Regions from separate parts of the Falsarthrobacter nasiphocae genome, predicted to be linked through region 1. Evidence: predicted binding sites of a transcription regulator. Region 1 holds the regulator's gene; the other holds the start of a gene.
What was found. The regulator LexA, encoded in region 1, represses DNA repair genes until DNA is damaged. The targets are predictions, from matches to a motif close to TCGAACANNTGTTCGA.

Region 2: J2S35_RS02770 (DUF6504 family protein) is a predicted target of LexA. The motif match lies at 1,689-1,704, and genes of this name have one in related genera.

Annotation. Positions count from the first base shown of each region.
Region 1 is NZ_JAVDUI010000001.1:1,822,687-1,825,888, reverse strand. Features, by position in the region: gene J2S35_RS08235 (histidinol-phosphate transaminase) at 1-649, opposite strand, end outside; gene J2S35_RS08230 (LysM peptidoglycan-binding domain-containing protein) at 785-1,168, opposite strand; gene lexA (transcriptional repressor LexA) at 1,449-2,261, shown strand; gene J2S35_RS08220 (ATP-dependent DNA helicase) at 2,323-3,202, opposite strand, start outside.
Region 2 is NZ_JAVDUI010000001.1:622,811-626,012, forward strand. Features, by position in the region: gene J2S35_RS02760 (glycosyltransferase) at 1-1,047, opposite strand, end outside; gene J2S35_RS02765 (DapH/DapD/GlmU-related protein) at 1,044-1,589, opposite strand; gene J2S35_RS02770 (DUF6504 family protein) at 1,721-2,023, shown strand; gene J2S35_RS02775 (DNA polymerase III subunit alpha) at 2,033-3,202, shown strand, end outside.

The sequences.
Region 1 (3,202 bases):
CGCTGCGCGTGGAGTCGCGGGCGAACTCCGCGTAGGCCTCGTCAACGACGATCATGGTCCGGTACGGCTCGCTCGCCTCGTAGAGGGCCTCGATGACGTCAGGCCCAAGGGCCGTGGCGGTCGGATTGTTCGGCGAGGCGAGGAAGACCACGGCCGGCTCGGCCTCGGCAAGCTGCTCGAGGGCAGATTCCTGCGTGAGGCTGAAATCGGACCCCCGCGTTCCGGCCACGTAGTCCGTGTCCGTCCCCGCTGCGAGGAGCGGGTACATCGAGTATGTCGGGGTGAACGAGAGGAGGGCCCGGCCCGGACCGCCGAAGGTCTGGAGGATCTGCTGGAGAATCTCGTTGGAGCCATTGGCGGCCCAGACGTTCTCGTACGCGAGGTCAATGCCCTGGACCTGAGCGTTCAGGTAGTCCGCGAGCTCTGAGCGAAGCTCCACCGCATCCCTGTCTGGATACCGATTGAGCCCGCCCACAACACTGGCAACCTTGCCCACGATGGTCTCTTGGACCGCCTCCGGCAGGGGATGGGTGTTCTCGTTGACATTGAGCGCAAAGGGAACACTCTTCTGGGGTGCGCCGTAGGGCGACTTTCCCCTGAGGTTCTCCCGGAGGGGCAGGGCGGAAAGGGAATCTCGACGGTCGTTCACACGCACCAGCCTAGTCTTCCCCACGGACAGGCAGACCCTGTCACCGGGGCTTGAGACACCCCACCGAGATCCGGAGTGACGGAGTTCACGCACGCTGACCCGAGGATTGCCCCGGAGGACGCCCTCCTGCCGGGCCTACTTGAACAGGGGGACGCTCAGCTCCTGGCCAGGCTCAAGGGCGCTGGAAGCCAGCCCGTTGGCCTCGACGATCGCCGCAACGACCTCGCGCGGGTCCGTACCCGGGTTGGTGCGCTGGGCAACCTCCCACATAGACTCCCCCGGCTCGACGGTCACCACGGCGACGGACGGGGCTGCGCTCGTGGAGGCGTCGGCCTGAGTCGCCATGAACGAGCCGCCCACGATGAGGCCGAGGAGAAGCGCAAACAGCGGCAGTCCGACCAGGACGAAGCGGCCGCGCCGAGTCAGCCGGAGGGCCGAGGGCTTCGAGACGGAGACCTCGGGCTGGCGAGGGGAGACGGATGAACGCGATGAGACGGACGAGAGAGTAAGAGCGGACATGGCTGCAGATTCCTTTCCTGCGCTGGTCACCGATCCAGACGTTCTCGCTCCGGGCGGCGACTCGAACACACATTCGGCGATCGGGGGTGCGACGAGCTCCAAGAACCCGGCTGACTCGAACGCCTGTTCGATACATCAGTTCTAGCACCTATGTTCGAGGTGTGTCCAGTGGTTGTCGAAACTATGTTTGATTCCCCACATCTCAGCGCCTAAGCTGGGCTGTAGAAGAACTCACGATCCACTCAACACGGAGGGGTGGACACGATAAGGAGACGCGCAGATGACCACTGGCCGGGCGCCGGAACTGACCCCCACTCAGCGCGCGGTCATGGAGTGCGTAGAAGCGTTCCATGCGGAGAACGGCTACGCACCCTCACTGCGTGACATCGGCAAGGTCACGGGCCTCACGTCCACGTCCTCCGTGAACTACCAGCTCAAGCGCCTCGTGGAGCTCGGCTACATCCGCCGCCCCGAGAACCGCCCGCGCTCGATCGAAATCCTTCGCCCCGTCTCGGGGCAGCGGGCCACGGCGTCAGCGCCTGATTCGTCCGTGCAGGATCACGCCTCGGCGGGGGCGCCGCAGGCGGGCTCCCTGGCACGGGAAGGATCACCCGCCGCAGCCGCGTCGTCGGCCTCGCAGGAGGCGAACGGCGCCTCAGGCGCCGCCGACATCGCGGGCCTCGCACCCGTGACCCCGCTCCAGGCGCGGGAGGACAGTACGAGCGTCGGAGTGCCGCTGGTCGGACGCATCGCCGCCGGCGGGCCGATCCTCGCCGAACAGGACATCGAGGACATCGTCACGCTGCCGCGCAGCATCGTGGGCCAGGGCGAGCTCTTCATGCTCAAGGTCCGCGGAGACTCGATGGTGGACGCCGCGATCTGCGACGGGGATCTCATCGTGGTTCGCCGCCAGAACACGGCCATGAACGGCGACATCGTCGCGGCGCTGCTCAACGACGAGGCCACCGTCAAGACCTTCCGCCAGCGGGACGGCCACACGTGGCTGCTGCCCCAGAACTCGCAGTACGAGCCCATCCTCGGTGACCATGCGGTCATCATGGGCAAGGTCGTCTCGGTGCTCCGCGCCCTCTAGCCTCAGCCCGTCTGGCCTCCGCGCCCGCTCGCCTCCGCGCAGCGGGCTTCGGGAGCGGCCGCTAGGCTCCGTCGTCGTCCCGGAGGCGCGCCAGCGCCCCCTCAGCCACCTCGAGCTTCTCGGTGCGCCACAGGGGCGGGAGGCTGCGCAGGAGGAACCCGCCATAGCGCTCCGTGGCGAGGCGGGAGTCCAGAACGGCCACCACCCCGCGATCGTCCGTCGAGCGGATGAGCCGGCCCACGCCCTGGGCCAGGCGGATCGCCGCACTCGCCGCCGCGACCCCCATGAACCCGTTGCCGCCCGCCTGCGTGATGGCACGGGAGCGAGCCGTGGCGAGGGGGTCGTCGGGCCGCGGGAACGGGATCCGATCAATGACGACGAGCCGGCACCCGCGCCCGGGCACATCCACGCCCTGCCACAGCGTCATCGTGCCGAAGAGGCACGTCGACTCGGTCTCGGCGAACTCCTTGATGAGCGCCGCCGTGGCGCCGTCACCCTGGCACAGCACCTCGAAGTCGACGCGCTCGCGCACCCACTCGGCCGCCTCCTGGGCCGCGCGCTTCGAGGAGAAGAGGCCCAGTGCCGCCCCGCCGGAGGCCGTGATGAGGCGCAGCAGCTCCTCGCGCGTCTCGGGGGCCGCGTGCATGCCGGGCTTCGGCAGGTGCCGCGGCGTATAGAGGATGCCTTGCCTTTCGTAGGCAAAGGGGGATCCGACGTCGAGCTCCGCGTGAGAAGGCGCGTCCGGCCCAGCCAGACCGAGGTCGCCGGCCACCGCGTCGAAGCGGCCCCCGAGGGCCAGCGTGGCGCTCGTGAGAATGACGGTCTTGTCCTCGAAGAGGCCCTCGCGCAAGCGCATGGCCACGGAGACGGGCGCCACGTTGAGGGTGGCCTCCGCGTTGCGATCACGCGAGTACCCCTGGCCGGGCGTGAACTCGCTGGGC
Region 2 (3,202 bases), 1.2 Mb from region 1:
CTGCGCGCGCTCACCCAGGCTGGTTCGCGCTTCGGGGGATGAGAGAAGGGGGCGGAGTGCTGCAGCCAGCTCTTCTGCCCCGCCATCGTAAGCCACCCCTGCGTCCGCGTTGACGATACCCGGGGCGATGCCACAATCGCTGCGCATGACAACAGGCAGTCCCACAGCCTGGGCTTCGATGATGGTCATCCCGAACGGCTCTCGTTCGGCCGGGAGGACATACACACCCGCCTGCGCCATCCGGCCTGCCGTCTGGTCCGGCGCCAGCGGCCCCTCCCAGCGGACGCGTCGCGCTAGAGCAGGATCCGCAGCAAGCACGCGGTTGATTGCCTCGACTTCTCCCTCATCTGGGCCCACAAGGGAGAACGTCCACTCGGGGAAATCGGCAGCGAGGAGCTTCGCCGCCTGAACGAAGTCCATCGGCCTCTTCCGGGGGGCGAGGCGCGCGAGATACAGGACATCTGTCTTCTCTGCGGGATTCGCTTGGGGACGGGGCTCATCAAAGTCCAAACCGTTCGGCAAGACTTCAACCTGAGCCTTGGGCTCAACCTTGAGAAGCTCAGCCCGCTCCGTTTCCACGAGGGCGTAGACAACATCGGCGCGCGAAAGGGCGCGTCGGACAACCACGGAATCGAGGATCTTCGCGCTCTTCTTGGAGTTGGGAACCACCATCCCGTGGGTCTGCGCCACGTACTTACGCCGAGCCGCCAAGACCGCTGCGGCGGCCGGGACGAGCACGAGGTCCCGGGCGAAGTGAAGGTGCACTGCATCGAAGCGGGACAGGTTGGCCAGGAGCCACGGCGCCATCGTGGGAGCAGACACGCCCGCGAATCCTGCCCCAGGAAGGACCTGCACGGCCGGGAAGAGCTTGACGGGAACGCCGTGGAACTCGCGCGGCAACTCCCCCTCAAATCCCCGCGCCCCGGCAACAAGAAGGACCTCGTGTCCGCGCCGCATAAGCTCCCGGAGCTGGATCAGAGCCACACGGAGAGGCCCCCCAAGCTCCCCATCGGGTGTCACGAGAGTGACGACATGCAGGATTTTCATGCTTGGGTGCTCTTCGGCTCACGGACGTCAGCCTTGGGTGCCAGGACCTTTGCGCCAGAAGGGACGTCCTTGACGACGAGCGCCTGAGCCCCGACGAGGACGTCGTCGCCCACCGTTACCCCCCGCAGAATTGTTGACCGAGCGGCAAGCCAAGAGCGGGCCCCGATGGTGATCGGAGCATTGTCGAACTCAAAGTTGTCATGGTCAAAGAGGTGGCTGCCCGTGCAGAGGAAAACCTCCTGGGAGACGCAGGTGTTGTTGCCGATGCGAACAGGCTCAAGATTGAGGATCCATGCCCCTTCCCCAATCCAGACCGAGTCCTCAAGCTCAAGCTTCCACGGCCAGTGAATTCGAACCCGGTGCCGAACGAGGCAATCCCGCCCGATCTTGGCGCCGAACATGCGCAGGACAGACATTCGCACCTTGGGAGGGCACCACCAATGCTGGAGAACAGCCCCCTGCGTGGCCAGCCATGCGGCTTGAACCAGCTTGCTCCGCCCCTTGTCATAGCCAACGCCCGTAAACCCGCGCAGATCCTTCATCTTCCTTCTTCCGCTGATCGATAGGTCGTCATCGCACCAATTCTATGCGGCCCCGCCGCCCAGGCTTGGCACCGGCCACCCCTCGATCTACACTCAGTATCGAAAGTATGTTCGAATGAGTGGGGGCGTTCATGACTGCGCAGACGGCGCTGAACCCGGGGACAGCGAGGGTCTGGACCTCGGCTGCCGGCGCGCCCTCGCGTCTCGTCTGGAACGGCCGCCGCTTCGTCGTCGTCTCCAAGCCCATCCCCTGGATGGCCCGGGATGCGTGGTGGGAGACCGCCGCCAGGGCCCCCATGGGAGAGGGCGCGGAGATGGTCAACCGGCCCATGTGGCAGGTCCAGGCGCGCGCGCTCGAGGACGGGGAGCTGCTCATCTTCGACCTCGCCGTCACACAGGGCCCCGTCTGGCCCGTCACCGGGATCTTCGACTAGGGGCACGGGATGGAGAGATTCACGCACCTCAACGTCGCGAGCGCCTACTCCGCGCACCACGGGACGAGCCACCCTGAGGCCCTGGTGGAGGCGGCCCACGCCGCGGGCGCCGAGGCCGCGGCCATCACGGACCGGGACGGCATCTACGGCGCTGTCCGGCACATCCGGGCATGCCTCGCTGCGGGGCTGGCCCCCGTCGTCGGCGTCAACCTCCAGGTGCGCGCGGAGGGCGAGCTGTCCGAGGTGTCGGTTCTGGCCCACGGCCAGAACGCGGGAGCGGGCTGGGCCGGGCTCGTGCGCCTGATCTCCGCCGCGCACTCCCCCCGGCGCCGCGGCCTGCGCTCCGCCCACGGGACGGCGCACCGGGACGCATGGATCACCCCCGAGCAGGCACCCCTCTTCCTCCTGGGGGAGAACGGCCCCACGAGCACCGTGCTGCTCGGCCCCCGGTCAGAGGTCGGGTCCGCCGTCCTGGCCGGGGACCCAGAGCGCGCCCGGCGGCTCCTGTCCGCGTGGGAGGCGCGGATGCCCGGCGGGGTGGCACTGGAGGTCGTCTGCCACTACGCCAAGCCCGGCCAGTCCGGAAGCCTCCAGCACGCGGCCGCCATGGCGCGCCTCGCCCACTCGGCTGGGATTCCCGCCGTCCTGACCAACGCCGTGCGCTACCTGACCCCTGACGACGCCCTGACGGGGGACGTCCTGGACTCGGCCGCGCAGCTGCTCCCCCTGGGCGCCTACCCGCCCCAGCCCAACGGCCAGGCGTGGCTCAAGCCTGCTGGCATGATGCGGCGGATGGCCTTCCAGATCGCCGAGTACGCGGGCCTGGGCCGGCAGTTCGCCGTGGACCTCCTCTCCCGGACCGAGGAGACGGCGGAGCGCTGCCGGCTGGACCCGGACGCAGACCTCCGGTGGCGTCAGCCCAAGGTCCCCGAGCTCGAGGTTCTCGGCCTGGCCGGGCAGGACCCCGCGCAGGTCCTGCGTCAGCGATGCGAGGCGGCCGTCCTCGAGCGGTACCCGGCGGCGGGCGGCGCAGAGCTCACGCGCATCCGGGAGCGCCTCGAGATGGAGCTGTCCACCATCGGCGGGTTCGGCTTCGAGACCTACTTCCTCACCGTCGCCGAGGTCGTCGCCCTCATCCGGGGCATGGGCGTCAGGGCCCAGGCCCGGGGGTCGGGAGCG